DNA from 2 places in the Streptomyces sp. NPDC053560 genome. Region 1 is predicted to be linked to the other one. Evidence: riboswitches for the same ligand, from Rfam matches in the RefSeq annotation. Region 1 holds a riboswitch; the other holds the start of a gene.
What was found. A riboswitch is a leader RNA that binds a small molecule or an ion and turns the genes downstream of it on or off. The one in region 1 is predicted to bind cobalamin.

Region 1 (7,529 bases):
ACGCTCGGCGTACGGCCATCTTCTGCCGGGCGGGAACAGGCCGGACGGTGTCGTCTTGATGAGGTCGAGCGCTTGCGCGACGCCCGGGTGGCGGGCGGCACCGCTGCGGGTGGCCGCCAGGATCCGTCGCGCAGGCGCGGGCTCTCCCCACAGAGGGACGCGCTCGACGGGCCATCCGGTGCCGATGCGTGCGAGGCGCGGCACCAGGATCACGCCCGCCTCCACCAGGCGGCCGGTCAGCCGCGCGTAGCGGTCCCGCGGCGCCGCGGCGGCGGTCGGCAGCAGGTGGGTCGCGGCCGTCGAGAAGCCGCAGAGGGTGAAGCTGCCCGTCGGCTCCTCGGCCGACCCGGCCAGCTCGCCGCGGGCCTGCTCCCACTGCGCCTGCATGACGGCGGTGCGCCGCAGTACCGTACGCGCCGCCGGCGTGAGCTGGACGCCGCGCCCTGCGGGCTCCATCAGTTTCTACGGTCACCTGCAGGTCGTGCGAGATGTGCAGCAACAGTCCGAGCAGGGCGAACTCGGCGGAGCAGAGCGCGACGGCGGCGAGCGAGAGCGCGAGCAGCGGCACGACGGAGGCCGTGGGTTCGACAGGGCGGATAGGGCGGAGATACGAGGGCGACCGCCCGCTGCGCGTCCAGGACGTCGACGACCCGTTCCGGCGGGGCGTGCCGACCATTGCGCGGGCCACCTCGAAGGCTGAGCTCAGCTGGCTGCGGCAGACGCCGACGGAGCTGGCCGACACGGCAGGGGCGGACGGGTGAGAAACCAACCCGTCCGCCCCTGAGGCACACCCGAACGTCAGCGGCCCTGCAGCGTCCTGACGTTGTCGCCGAAGGTCCAGCCCTTGGAACCGTCCCAGTTGAGGGACCAGGCCATCAGGCCCTTGAGGCTGTTGTTGTAGTGCTTCCAGGCCTGGGAGACCTGGGCGGTGGACAGGTAACCGCCGCCGGCGCCCGGCTGGGCGGGCAGGCCCGGTACCTGCTTGTCGTAGGGCACCTTGATGGTGGTGCCCTGTACGACCAGGCCCTTGTTGAGGCAGTCCGTCTGCGCGGTGAAGCCCTCGACGGTGCCGGCGGAGTAGGAGTCGCCGGAGCAGCCGTACATGCTGCCGTTGTAGTACTGCATGTTCAGCCACCACAGGCGGCCGTTGTCCGCGTACTTCTTGACGATGGGCAGGTACGCGCCCCAGATCGAGCCGTACGTCACGCTGCCGCCGGTGACGTACGCGGTCTCGGGGGCCATCGTCAGGCCGAAGTTCGACGGCATCTGCGCGAGCACGCCGTCGATGATGCGGATGAGGTTGGCCTGCGAGGCCGAGAGCTGGTTGATGTTGCCACTGCCGGTGAGGCCGGTCTCGATGTCGATGTCGATGCCGTCGAAGTTGTACTTCTTCAGGATCGGCACGATGGTCGCGACGAACCGGTCGGCGACGGCGCTGGAGTTGAGGTCGATGCCGGCCGTGGCGCCGCCGATGGACATCAGGAGCGTGGCGCCGTTCGCCTTCGCCTGGCACATCTCGGCGGGCGTGGCGACCTTCACCGTGGCGTCCATGCCGTCCTCCCAAAGGACGGTGCCGTCCGAGCGGATGACGGGGAAGGCCGCGTTGATGACGTTGTAGCCGTGCGCGCCGATGCGGGAGTCGGTGATCGGGATCCAGCCGAGCCCCGGATGGACGCCGTTCGACGCGCCGTCCCAGTTTTCCCAGTAGCCCTGCAGCACCTCGCCCGTGGGCCGGGACTTCACCGCGCAGGTGTCGGCCTGCGGCGCGGCGGGTGCGGCGGCGGCCGGCAGCTGCGCGGCACACACCAGCGCCAGCCCGGCACCCAGCAGACGGAGAGCCTTACCGATCACGTTGCGTCCTCTCTCGCCATGGCGCGCGGAGATCCGAGTCGTCATGGCCGGGATGACCGGATGAGTGGCCACACCGTAGGTTGGTCCAGACCTGGGGTCAATAGGTCTGGACCACTTGAGGATCGAGGGGGATCAGGGCGAGGATCGGATCAGCCGGCCCGAGGGGTCGTTCCCCTGGCCTTCCTCAAGGCAGCGGGGCCGGGGCCGCCTGCCGTCAGTGGCGCGGCGGGTTGCCGCGCGGGGTGAGGGTGGCGTGCGGCAGGGCGGGGGCGGGGAGGCGCTTGCCGTCGTAGCCGTCGACGGTACCGAAACGGTCGGAGGCGCGCTCCCACTCCTCCCGCGCCCGGACGATGTCGTCGTGGCTGCGGCCGATGAAGTTCCACCACATGACGATCTCCTCCTCGAACGGGGCTCCGCCGAGCAGGACCGCGCGGGCGGTGTCGTCCGAGTCGTTCACCAGCGTCAGGGTGTCGTGTCCGGTCGCGAGATGGCCCAGTTCGGCCGGGCGGAGCGGGGCGCCGGCCATGCGGATGTGCCCGCGGTCGACGAGGAGGCCGTGCTCGAAGGCCGGGTCGAGGACGAGGCTGGCCGTGGCGCGGGGCGCGAGGGTGAGCTCCGCACCGAGCAGCGGTGTGAACGTCCGTACCGGGGAAGTGATGCCCGCGAGCGTGCCCAGGAACACCCGGATCTCGGCCCCGCCGACGCCTACGGGAGTGGGGACGTGGTGCTGGAAGTCCCGCTCCGCGTCGCGGTGCGCATCGGGCAGCGCCACCCACAGCTGCACGCCGTGCAGAACGGTGGTGCGCGCGGTGGAGACCTCCGAGTGGCTGATCCCGTGTCCGCCCGTCATGAGGTTCAGCTCGCCGGGCCGCACGAAGGCATGGCTGCCCAGGCTGTCGCGGTGCTCGATCTCCCCGCTGAACAGCCAGCTCACCGTCTGGAGCCCGGTGTGCGGATGCGGGGCGACATGCATGCCGCCGGACTCGGTGACGTCGTCGGGGCCGTAGTGGTCGGCGAAGCACCAGGCGCCGATCGTCGTCCGGGTCCGCTGCGGCAGCGTGCGGCGTACGGTCATCGACCGGGGCCCGCCCAGCGGGACGTCACGCGGGGCGAGGATCTCAACGTTGCTCATCAGGCGTCGCCTCCCTGCGACTGGCTGGCTCCGCCGCCCGGTTCTTCGAGGGGCTCGACCTGCACGACGCGGATGCCGCGGTCGGTGAAGGGGGTGACCTGGTCGCGGAGCGCAGTGCGGTGGGTGACCAGGGTCCAGCCGGGCGGCAGCGCCGCCCAGGCGTGGAAGGGAGCGCGGCCCAGCTTCTCCGTGTGGGCCAGTACGTAGACGTGCGCCGCCCGGCGGGCCATCAGCTCCTTGAGGCGGGTCTGGCGCTGGTCGGCCTCGCAGATCCCGCCGTCGGCCGTGACGCCGTCGGCGGAGAGGAAGACCCGGTCGAAGGTCATCCGCTCCAGCGCCGCCTCGGTCAGCGGGCCCACGAACGCCTGGCTGAGCGGGCGGAGCGTACCGCCCAGGCACTCCACGTGGACGGACTCGACGTCGGCCGGTTCGTGCAGCGCCGTCAGGCCGGTCGTCGCCACGGTGAGGTCCTTCGCAGCACGCAGTTCATGCGCCAGCGCACCCACCGTCGACCCGGCGTCGAGCAGCACTGTCTCGCCCTGCTGGACCTGTGCCGCCGCCCACCGCGCGATCGCCCGCTTCTGCGCGTACGCCTCGCCGGTGCGCTGCCGGAGCGAGGCCTCGGGGTGGGCGGTGAGCGCCATCGCGCCGCCGTAGGTCCGGGCGAGGCGGCCGTCGGCGGTCAGCCGGGCCAGGTCGCGGCGGAGGGTGGAGGCGGTCACGCCGCAGCGCTGCGACAGTTCCTCGACGCTGGCCAGGCCCGTGGTGTTGGCGAGCTGCAGGATCTCCTCCCGCCGGGCCCGGGATGCGGTGGGCGGCATCTGGTGTCCTTACCGGTTCGTCGGTTCAGCGGGCGGTGGCCATCTCGGCGGCCTGCCGCAGCGCCTCGATCATGCTACCGGCCTCGGTCCTGCCGGTACCGGCGATGTCGAAGGCGGTGCCGAGGATCGCGGCGGCCTTCCGCAGCCGCGCGGCGTCGCCGATCACCACGGGACGGCACCGGCCGAGCGTGCCGGGGTCCAGCACCGCGGGGACGATGACCTCGGGTCCGATGCCGGCGCCGTCGCCCATGGTGAGGCCGATGAGGGAAGGGGCTGCCGCGCGTTCACTGGATGACTCCTTGGCTTGACGCACGGGGGCCCGCCGGCCCGGCCGGGGCCGGAAGCGCGGGGCGGGCCGCGGGCGGTGGGGGCGTACCACGCTCATCACCACACCGGCGTACCGCGGCGTTTCCGTACAAGTCCGTGGATGACCGTGGCGCTGGTCGTCAGCGGCGTCGCCATCCTGTGCGTCGGCGTCTACGGAGTCCTGGAGACGGTGGGCGTGGTCACGGCCGGTTGAGCAGCACGGCCGCGCTTGCCAGCACCGACGGCCTGGCACTACTGTCGCCACGCCTTGGTAACGGGAAATCCGGTGTGATGCCGGTGCGGCCCTCGCCACTGTGATCGGGAAGTCCGGCTCCGGCCCTCGCGGGCAGCCACTGGGTCCTTGCGACCCGGGAAGGCGGAGCACGGGCGGTGGTACCCGTGAGCCAGGAGACCGGCCTCGGCACGTCAACCATCCACGAGGTGCTGGAGAGGGTCTGCTGAGCCATGCACATTGCCGAGGGTTTTCTGCCACCGGCGCACGCGGTCGCCTGGGGCGTCGCATCGGCGCCGTTCGTCGTCCACGGAGTCCGGTCACTCACCCGTGAGGTCAGGGAGCACCCCGAGTCCACCCTGCTCCTCGGCGCTTCGGGCGCCTTCACTTTCGTCCTGTCCGCGCTGAAACTGCCGTCGGTGACCGGGAGTTGCTCGCACCCCACCGGTACCGGCCTCGGCGCCATCCTGTTCCGCCCGCCGATCATGGCGGTGCTCGGCACCATCACGCTGCTCTTCCAGGCGTTGCTGCTGGCGCACGGCGGCCTGACCACGCTCGGCGCCAACGCCTTCTCGATGGCGATCGTCGGACCGTGGGCGGGGTACGGCGTCTACCGGCTGCTGCGCCGGTACGGCGTGCCGCTGATGGTCACGGTGTTCTTCGGCGCGTTCGTCGCCGACCTGTCCACCTACTGCGTCACCAGCGTGCAGCTGGCGCTGGCCTTCCCCGACCCGGGCAGCGGCTTCCTGGGCGCGCTGGGCAAGTTCGGCTCCATCTTCGCTGTGACGCAGATCCCGCTCGCCATCAGCGAGGGGCTCCTGACCGTCCTGGTGATGCGGCTCCTGGTGCAGTCCAGCAAGGGGGAGCTGACCCGGCTGGGCGTGCTCCTGAGCGGCGGGCGGAAGCAGTCCGCCGCGACCGCGGAGGCGGCCCGGTGAAGCGCCACACGAAGATCAACGCACTGCTGCTGCTCGCGGTGGTCGCACTCGCCGTCCTGCCGCTGGCCCTCGGCCTCGGCGACCACAAGAAGGAGCCGTTCGCGGGCTCCGACGCCGAGGCGGAGACCGCGATCACCAAGATCGAGCCGGACTACGAGCCGTGGTTCTCGCCACTCTACGAACCGCCCTCCGGGGAGATCGAGTCGGCGCTGTTCGCCCTCCAGGCCGCCCTCGGCGCCGGTGTGCTCGCGTACTACTTCGGGCTGCGCCGCGGCCGCCGGCAGGGCGAGGAGCGGGCGCAGGCACGTCAGGACGACGGGCACACGCCGGACAGCGCCGGGACATCGTCCGCCGAAGGGGCCTGAGCCCCGTGCTGCCGATCGACGCGGCGGCGCACAGCAGTCGCTGGCGCCGCCGCCACCCCGTGGACAAGGCCGTGCTCGGGCTGGGACTCACCGTCCTGGCGATCTCCCTGCCGCCCTGGCCGGGCGCCGCGCTCGTCCTGCTGACGGCGCTCGCGGTACTGCTCGGCCCGGCGGGCGTGCCCGGCCGCCGGCTGTGGCGCGCGTACCGGGTACCGCTGGGCTTCTGCGTCACCGGCGCGCTGCCGCTGCTCGTCCAGGTCGGCGGCGCGCACGGCTTCGTGTCGCCGGCCGAGGGCGGCGCGGTCCGGGCCGGTGAACTGCTGCTGCGTACCTCGGCCGCCTCCCTCGGCGTGCTGCTGTTCGCCTTCACCACCCCGATGTCCGACCTGCTGCCGCGGCTGGTGCGGGCGGGGGTGCCGGCGCCCGTCGTGGACGTCGCGCTGGTCACGTACCGGATGAGCTTCCTGCTGCTCGACTCCGTACGGCGGATCCGCGAGGCGCAGGCCGCGCGGCTGGGGCACACCACGCGGGCGGCCGCCTGGCGTTCGCTCGGCGGGCTCGCCGCGACCGCCTTCGTGCGCGCCTTCGACCGGGCGGCGCGGCTCCAGACCGGGCTCGCCGGGCGCGGGTACGACGGCACGCTGCGCGTTCTGGTGCCCGAGGCGCGGATCTCCGCGCGCTTCACGGCCGCGAGCGTGGCGGTGCTGGCCGCGCTGGCCGTCCTCACTCTCGTTCTGGAAAGGCCGCTGTCATGAGCGACTCCCCCGCCCTACTCACGCTGCGGGGCGCGTCCTTCGCGTACGAGGACGGGCCGACCGTCCTGCGCGACCTCGACTTCGATGTGCCCGAGGGGCGCGCGCTCGCCCTGCTGGGGCGCAACGGCAGCGGCAAGACGACGCTGATGCGGCTGCTCAGCGGCGGACTCGCGCCGCGCACCGGGCAGCTGGCGGTGGCCGGGGAGCCGGTGCGGTACGACCGCAAGGGGCTGACCCGGCTGCGGACCACCGTGCAGCTGGTGGTGCAGGACCCGGACGACCAGCTGTTCGCCGCCTCGGTCGCCCAGGACGTGTCCTTCGGCCCGCTGAACCTCGGCCTGACCGACGCGGACGTGCGGGCCCGCGTCGAGGAGTCGCTGGCGGCGCTGGACATCGCCGCGCTCGCCGACCGCCCCACGCACCTCCTCTCGTACGGGCAGCGCAAGCGGACCGCGATCGCAGGCGCTGTCGCCATGCGGCCCAGAGTGCTCATCCTCGACGAGCCGACCGCCGGGCTGGACCCGGACGGCCAGGAACGGCTGCTCGCCACCCTCGACGGGCTCCGCGCGGGCGGCACCACGGTGGTGATGGCGACCCACGACGTGGACCTCGCGCTGCGCTGGTCCGACGACGCCGCGCTGCTCACCCCGCAGGGCGTGCACACCGGCCCGACCGCCGCGACGCTGGCCCGCACGGACCTCCTCCACGACGCCGGGCTGCGGCTGCCGTGGGGCGTCGCGGTAACCGGGCTGCTCCGCGCGCACGGGCTGCTGCCGGACACGACGCCGGGCCCCCGCACCCCGGAGGAGCTGGCGGCGCGTACCCGCGCGGTGCCCGCCGACGGCTGACGCGCCCCGGGCGCGGCCGGTGACCGTCGACGGCACAAAGCTGCCGACACGGCGCCGGGGCGCCCGGCCCGGTGAGCGTCACTAATGGCACGCGGCTTCCTCCTCTGCGACCCCGCCACCCACCGCTACTGACTCGGGCCCTCGCTGTCCCGGCCGGCCCGTCGGTGAGCACAGCGGCGTTCTGCCGTCACTGGTGCGCCCGACCCTCGCACAGCTGCTCCGGGAGACCGGCGAGAGCGTCGTACTGAACGTCCCGAACGGCAGCGGCTACCGCTGCGCCG
Region 2 (7,529 bases), on a different contig from region 1:
GGGGAAGCCGCCGCCGATCACCAGCCCCGAGGTGCCCGTGGGCAGCTTCTCGTCCCGCAGCGGGTCGAAGGTGACCACCTCGGCGCCGGCGGCGGTCAGCAGCTCGGCGTGCTCGGCGTACGAGAACGTGAACGCCGCGCCGCCCGCCACCGCGACGACCGGGCGGCCCGGGGCGGGCGTCTCCGGGGCCCGCGGCGCCCAGGCGGGCCCGGTCAGCTCCGGCGCGCTGTGCGCCAGCGTCAGCAGGCCCTGAAGGTCGCAGCCCGCCCGGATCTGCTCCGCGAGCGCGGCCACCGAGTCCACCGCCTCCGGGGCCCGCTCCGCGACCGGGACCAGGCCCAGGTGCCGGGCGGGCGTATTGACCCGCGGCGCGCGCCGCAGACAGCCCAGCACCGGCACGCCCGCGCCGCCCAGCGCCTCGCGCAGCAGCGCCTCGTGCCGGTCGGACCCCACCTTGTTGAGGATCACCCCGGCGAGCCGTACCTCCGGGTCCCAGGACGCGAAGCCGTGCACCAGCGCCGCCACCGACCGGGACTGCGAGGACGCGTCCACGACCAGCACGACCGGCGCCCGCAGCAACTTCGCCACCTGCGCCGTCGACCCCAGCTCGCCCATGCCGGACGCGCCGTCGAACATGCCCATGACGCCCTCGACGAGCGCCAGGTCAGCGCCCGCCGCGCCGTGCAGGAACAGCGGCTCGACCCGCTCCGGACCGCACAGGTACGCGTCGAGGTTGCGGCCCGGGCGCCCCGTGGCCAGCGCGTGGTAGCCCGGATCGATGTAGTCCGGGCCCACCTTGTGCGGGGACACCGCGAGACCGGCCTCGCGGAACGCCGCCATCAGACCGGTGGCGACGGTGGTCTTGCCGGCGCCCGAGGAGGGCGCGGCGATCACCAGGCGCGGGATGTTCACCACGTGCTCGTCTCCCCGGTCGCCACCGGGCACTCGTCTCCGGTCACCACCGGGTACTCACCACTCAATGCCCCGCTGGCCCTTCTGGCCCGCGTCCATCGGGTGCTTCACCTTGGTCATGTCGGTGACCAGGTCGGCGAAGTCCACCAGCTTCTCCGGCGCGTTCCGGCCGGTGATCACCACATGCTGGGTGCCGGGACGGTTCCGCAGCACCTCGATCACCTCGTCGGTGTCGATCCAGCCCCAGTGCATCGGGTACGCGAACTCGTCCAGCACGTACAGCTTGTACGTCTCGGCCGCCAGGTCCCGCTTGACCTGCTCCCAGCCCTCGCGGGCCGCCTCCTCGCTGGACTCGATGTCGCGCTGGACCCACGACCAGCCCTCGCCCATCTTGTGCCAGGCCACCGTGCCGCCCTCGCCGGTCTCCCCGAGGACGCGCAGCGCACGCTCCTCGCCGACCTTCCACTTGGCGGACTTCACGAACTGGAACACCCCGACCGGCCAGCCCTGGTTCCAGGCCCGCAGCGCGAGGCCGAACGCGGCGGTGGACTTGCCCTTGCCGGTTCCGGTGTGGACGAAGACGAGCGGGCGGTTGCGGCGCTGGCGGGTGGTGAGGCCGTCGTTCGGTACGACGGTCGGCTGTCCCTGCGGCATCAGGCGGCCCTCCGGTGGGTGGTGTCGGTGACGTTGCGTACGAGCGCGGAGACGCTGTCCGCGCGCAGTTCGTCGAGGGTGACGGCGGTGCCCTGCAGATCGCGGGCCAGCTCCCCGGCCAGACCGAGGCGGACGGGGCCCGCCTCGCAGTCCACGACCACCGAGGCGACGCCCTCGGAGGCCAGCAGCCGCGCGGCCTTCGAAGCGCGCGGCCGCGGCTCCACGCCGCCGGTCGCCCGGCCGTCGGTGACCACGACCACCAGCGGGCGGCGCGAGGCGTCCCGCATGCGCTCCACCCGCAGCACCTCATGGGCCTTCAGCAGGCCCGCGGCCAGCGGCGTCCGGCCGCCGGTCGGCAACTGCTCCAGCCGGGCCGCGCCCGCCTCGACCGAGGACGTGGGCGGCAGCGCGAGCGCGGCGTCCGCGCCCCGGAAGGTGATCATGCCGACCTTGTCGCGCCGCTGGTACGCGTCCAGCAGCAGCGACAGCACCGCGCCCTTCACCGCCGTCATCCGCTTCCGCGCGGCCATCGAGCCGGAGGCGTCCACGACGAACAGCACGAGGTTGCCCTCGCGGCCCTCGCGCACCGCCTCCCGCAGATCGTCCCGGCGGACGACGAGCCCCGTACCGCTGCGCCCGCGCCGCTTCTGGTGCGGCGCCGCGGCCTGCACGGTGGCGGCCAGGTGCAGCTTGCCCAGCGCGCCCTGCGGACGGCGGGAACCGGTGGTGCGGCCGTGCGCGGTACGGGCCCGGGAGCGCCGGCCGTCGGCGCCCTCGCCGAGCCCCGGCACGTCCAGCCGCTTGGTCTTGAACGGCTCGGTGGCGCCGACGGCGGGCTTCTCCGGAGCCGCGCCGCCCTCGGAGGGCTCCGGAGAAGCCTCGCCCTGAGGCTGCGCGGGCTGCTCCTCACGACCGCCCTCGGAGCGCTGGTCCGGTACGGACGGCTGCTCGGGGCCCGCGTCCGCACCCGACGGCCGCGGCGCGTCGTCCGGGCCGTCCTGCGGCGGCTGCCCGCCGCCCCCGTCGGGGCCTCCGCCGTCCGGCCCGTCCGGACCGTCGTCCGGACCCTCCGGCTCGGGGTCCGGCTCGTCGTCCCGCGGGCCGTACTCCTCCAGGGTCTGGTCGAGCTTGTCCTCGTCGAGGCCGGGGGCGTCGAAGGGGTTGCGGCGGCGCCGGTGCGGCAGCGCGAGGAGCGCGGCCTGCCGCACGTCCTCCTCGGCGACCTCGTCCCGGCCCGCCCAGGCGGCGAGCGCCGTCGCGGTACGGGCCATCACGATGTCGGCGCGCATGCCGTCCACCTCGAACGCCGCGCAGGTCGCCGAGATCTGGCGGAGCGCAGCGTCGCCGAGCACGACGTCCGGGAGCAGCGCGCGGGCCGTGGCGATCCGCTGCCGCAGCGCCTCCTCCTCGGCGGCCCAGCGCGCCGCGAAGCCGACCGGGTCGGCGTCGTACGCCAGCCGCCGCCGGACGACCTCGACCCGCTGGTCGGGCTCGCGGGAGGCGGCGACCTCCACGGTCAGGCCGAAGCGGTCCAGCAACTGCGGCCGCAGCTCGCCCTCTTCGGGGTTCATCGTGCCGACCAGCAGGAAGCGCGCCGCGTGCCGCACGGAGACGCCCTCGCGCTCCACGTACGAGGAGCCCATGGCCGCGGCGTCCAGCAGCAGGTCGATCAGGTGGTCGTGGAGGAGGTTGACCTCGTCGACGTAGAGGATGCCGCGGTGCGCGTCGGCGAGCAGGCCGGGCTCGAACGCCTTGACGCCTTCCGACAGCGCCCGCTCGATGTCGAGGGCGCCCACGAGACGGTCCTCCGAGGCGCCCACGGGGAGTTCGACCATGCGGGCCGCGCGGGACTCGGCGGGGCCGGCGTCGTGCGGCCCGTCGGGGCACTGCGGGTCCGGCGCCGCGGGGTCGCAGCTGAACCGGCAGCCGGGGACGACCGGGACGCCGGGCAGCAGGTCGGCCAGCGCACGCACCGCCGTCGACTTGGCGGTGCCCTTCTCGCCGCGTACCAGGACGCCGCCCACCGCCGGGCTGACGGCGTTGAGCAGCAGCGCCAGCCGCAGGTCGTCCATGCCGACGACGGCGGTGAACGGGTACCGGGTGCTCACGTGCTGATCACTCCTTCGAGTGGCTTCGGGTCTGCATACGGGAATCGGTCGTCGGTCATGGCGCCCCCGGTGGTACGAACGGCAGGTCCTTCGGGACGCCGTTCTCGATCAGGCGCAGCAGCGCCTCCGTGTCCGCGTGTTCCTCGATCAGGTCGCCCAGCGCGTCGAGCTGTTCCTCGCGCAGCGCGTCGAAGCAGGTGTCCGGCGCGGGCACGAACGCGCGCCCCGCATCCGCCGCCACCCGGCGCAGGAACGCGCGCCGGAAGCCGTCGCTCTCCAGGGAGCCGTGCCAGTGCGTGCCCCATACGGAGCCGACGCGGCAGCCGTCCAGGAAGGGCTCGTCGCCCTCGCGGACCTCGGCGACGCCGTGGTGGATCTCGTACCCCGCCACCGGCTCGCCCAGCGCCTCGCCCTCGGGCCTGGCCAGGGTCTTCTCCGCCGCGAACCGTACGCGTACGGGCAGCAGTCCGAGCGCGTCGACCGCGCCGGCCCGCGACTCCACCTCGTCCTCGATGTGCTCGGCGAGCATCTGGAAGCCGCCGCAGATGCCCAGTACCGGGCGGCCCTCGGCGGCCCGGCGCACGATGGCGTCGGCGAGCCCGCGCTCGCGCAGCCACCGCAGCGCCCGTACGGTCCCGCGGGTGCCGGGCAGCACGACGAGGTCGGCGTCGGCCAGCTCCTCGGGGCGGTCCACGAAGCGCACCACGACGCCCGGTTCGGCGGCGAGCGCGTCCACGTCGGTGAAGTTGGACATCAGGGGCACGGCCGCGACGGCGACCCGCAGGATGTCGTCGCCGTGCGGCGCCGCGACCGTGCTCTCGCGCACCGCGCCGCGGAGCGACACCCGCAGGCCGTCCTCCTCGTCGATGCCGAGCCCGTGCCGGAAGGGCAGCACGCCCAGCGCCGGCCGGCCGCTCAGCTTCCTGAGCATGTCCAGCCCCGGCTCCAGCAGCGTCACGTCGCCGCGGAACTTGTTCACCACGTACCCCGCGAGGTGTGCCTGATCGGCCTCGGAGAGCAGCGCGGTGGTACCGAAGAAGGACGCGAAGACGCCGCCCCGGTCGATGTCGCCGACGACGACCACGGGGAGGCCCGCGGCGCGCGCGAGGCCCATGTTCACGATGTCGGTCCGGCGCAGGTTGATCTCCGCCGGGCTGCCCGCGCCCTCGCAGATCACCGCGTCGTGCGTACGGCGCAGCTCGGTCAGGCAGTCGGTGACCGTGCCGAGCAGCTTCTCCTGCCGCCCCTGGTGGTACCCCCGCGCGCTCAGCTCGCCCACCGGCTTGCCCAGCAGCACGACCTGGCTGCTGCGGTCGCTGCCGGGCTTGAGCAGCACCGGGTTCATCAGCGCGGTCGGCTCGACCCGGGCCGCCGCGGCCTGCATGGCCTGCGCCCGCCCGATCTCCGCGCCCTCGCGCGTCACATACGAATTGAGCGACATGTTCTGGGCCTTGAAGGGCGCCACCTTGACGCCCTTGCGCGCCAGCCAGCGGCAGATGCCCGCCGTCACCACGCTCTTGCCCGCGTCCGACGTCGTCCCCGCGACCAGCAGTCCGCCGCCGAGCCTTTCCCGCGCTCCGCTCACCGCGGCCTCCTCGTCCTTCGTGCCGCGCGCACCGCGCCCACGGCGATCCGCGCCCCGACCGTCGTCGCCAGCGCCAGCGCGCTCACCCGGCGCGAGAGGCGCACCGCACGCGCGATGTCGGCCCCCTCGACCGCGCGGGCACCGCCGTTGAGCACCGGGCGGTGCTCGACCCGCCCCGCGTACGCCAGCGTGCCGCCCAGCCGTACGCCCAGCGCCCCGGCGAACGACGCCTCCACCGGGCCCGCGTTGGGGCTCGGGTGCCGCTTGCCGTCGGCCCGCCAGGCGCGCCACGCGCCGCGCGGGTCGGGCCCGGCGGCGGTGGCCAGCAGGGCGGTCAGCCGTGCTCCCGGCCAGCCCGCCACGTCGTCCAGCCGGGCAGAGGCCCAGCCGTACCGGCGGTAGCGGTCGGACTTGTGCCCCACCATCGCGTCCAGCGTGTTCACCGCGCGGAAGGCGACCAGGCCCGGCACGCCGCCGACGGCGCCCCAGACCAGCGCGCCCACGACCGCGTCGGAGGTGTTCTCGGCGACGGACTCCACGACGGCGCGGGCCATCTGCGGCCCGTCCAGCGACTGCGGGTCGCGGCCGCACAGGTGCGGCAGCCGCTCGCGTGCCACGTCGAGGTCGCCGGCCTCCAGCGCGCCGCCGATGGCGCGCGCTTCGCGGCCCAGCGTCGTACCGCCCAGCACGGCCCAGGTGGCGGCGGCGGTCAGCGCGATGCGGGCGGGGGCGCAGCGGCGTACGGAGCGGGAGAGCAGGGCGGCGCCCAGGGCAGCTCCACCGGCGCACAGCGCGGTGTGCGCCGCGCCGTATCCGCGGTGGTCGCGCCACAGCCCGCGCTCCACGGCGGCCGCTGCCCGCCCGAAGGCGGCCACCGGGTGACCGCGGCGGGGATCGCCCACGGCCAGGTCGCCGAGAAAGCCCAGAGCCGCGCCGCACGCATAGGTGGCGTGTCCGGCACGCATCGTCGGATCAGCCCGCCGTCGTGCCTCGGCGGAACGGCCGGCCGCGGTCGCGTGCCGGGCGTACGGCGGAGGGCAGGGGTCTCGGCTCGGAGCCCGGCATGGCGTGTGTCCTCACTCAGGGTCCGCGCCCTGGCTCGACGTGACCGGCGACGAGAGTCTCCTGGCTCCCGGATCGACGCTTCCCCCGGCCTTCCAGCCCGTGCCTGTGGCGGGCCGTGGCTTCTCCTGGAGGAGCGCTCCCCGGTGACAGTGGCGGGACCGCGCCGGATTCTCACCGGACTTCCTCATCTGTCGCCGAATGGCACCGGGCAGTCCACCACGTGCCGCGAATGCCGTCAACTCACCCTTGACCTGCGACGCAGGCGTATGGCAGACCATGTGGCCGACACCACAGGACGGGGACACGCAAAGGCGCCCGGCGGCCGCGGAGTACGCGGCGCCGGGCGCCTTGGGCGCGGTGCGGGGTCAGCCGGCGACGATCAGGAAGATGCCGTAGCCGACGGCCGCGAGGCAGAGCGCGAAGCAGGCGTACCCGCCGGCGCGGGCGACGGCCGAGGAGCCGCCGGCGGCGACCGCGGTGGCGCCCGCCTCGCCCTCCTGCGCGGTCTTGCGGGACGTCCCCACGATGCCCAGGGTGAACAGGCCCACCATGCCGACGGTCACCACGAGCGTGGTGCCGAAGACCTGGCCGAGTGCAGCCCAGTCGATGTTCATGGCGTCGTTTCCTTAACGCGAGCGGCCGCGGTCAGCGGACGGCTGTGGTGGCGGGGGAGCGCTTGGCGGACTGCGCCGGGATGCCGTCGATGGTGCCGGCTCCGGCCGTGGTCGCGCCCGCGGGCGGCGGGGAGACCGTCTGGAGCGCGGTGGTGACGACACCGGCCGGCTCGATGGGCTCCACGTCGTTGACGTTGCTGTGGTCCACCGGCTTGCGCCGCGAGGCGGCCCAGATGGCACCGCAGATCGCGAGGCCCAGCACGGCGACGGTGGTGACGCCCCAGGTGCCCTGGCCCGCCAGGAAGGCGGCGCCCGCGGCGACCAGGCCGGCGGCCGGCAGGGTCAGACCCCAGGCGATCACCATGCGGCCCGCGGTCGACCAGCGCACGACGCCGCCCTTCTTGCCCAGGCCCGAGCCCATGACCGAGCCGGAGCAGACCTGGGTGGTGGAGAGCGCGAAGCCGAGGTGCGAGGAGGCCAGGATCGTGACGGCGGCGCCGGTCTGGGCGGCGAAGCCCTGCGGCGGCTGGATGTCGGTGATGCCCTTGCCCATCGTGCGGATGATCCGCCAGCCGCCCAGGTACGTGCCGA

Region 2: linked by a shared signal. The riboswitch ahead of ACIGQF_RS10095 (cobalamin biosynthesis protein) and the one ahead of ACIGQF_RS22635 (energy-coupling factor ABC transporter permease) in region 1 are both predicted to bind cobalamin.

What each region holds. Positions count from the first base shown of each region.
Region 1 covers NZ_JBITXI010000009.1:146,430-153,958, forward strand. The annotation lists partial or broken gene ACIGQF_RS22610 (PadR family transcriptional regulator) at 609-761, shown strand; gene ACIGQF_RS22615 (chitinase) at 799-1,815, opposite strand; gene ACIGQF_RS22620 (pirin family protein) at 2,066-2,983, opposite strand; gene ACIGQF_RS22625 (DeoR/GlpR family DNA-binding transcription regulator) at 2,983-3,804, opposite strand; gene ACIGQF_RS22630 (hypothetical protein) at 3,830-4,054, opposite strand; cobalamin riboswitch at 4,341-4,546, shown strand; gene ACIGQF_RS22635 (energy-coupling factor ABC transporter permease) at 4,576-5,280, shown strand; gene ACIGQF_RS22640 (energy-coupling factor ABC transporter substrate-binding protein) at 5,277-5,645, shown strand; gene cbiQ (cobalt ECF transporter T component CbiQ) at 5,651-6,400, shown strand; gene ACIGQF_RS22650 (ATP-binding cassette domain-containing protein) at 6,397-7,248, shown strand; gene ACIGQF_RS22655 (IclR family transcriptional regulator) at 7,442-7,529, shown strand, end outside.
Region 2 covers NZ_JBITXI010000004.1:58,623-66,151, reverse strand. The annotation lists gene ACIGQF_RS10115 (cobyrinate a,c-diamide synthase) at 1-915, opposite strand, end outside; gene cobO (cob(I)yrinic acid a,c-diamide adenosyltransferase) at 970-1,566, opposite strand; gene ACIGQF_RS10105 (putative cobaltochelatase) at 1,566-3,674, opposite strand; gene ACIGQF_RS10100 (cobyric acid synthase) at 3,730-5,259, opposite strand; gene ACIGQF_RS10095 (cobalamin biosynthesis protein) at 5,256-6,224, opposite strand; cobalamin riboswitch at 6,378-6,512, opposite strand; gene ACIGQF_RS10090 (hypothetical protein) at 6,690-6,938, opposite strand; gene ACIGQF_RS10085 (anion permease) at 6,970-7,529, opposite strand, start outside.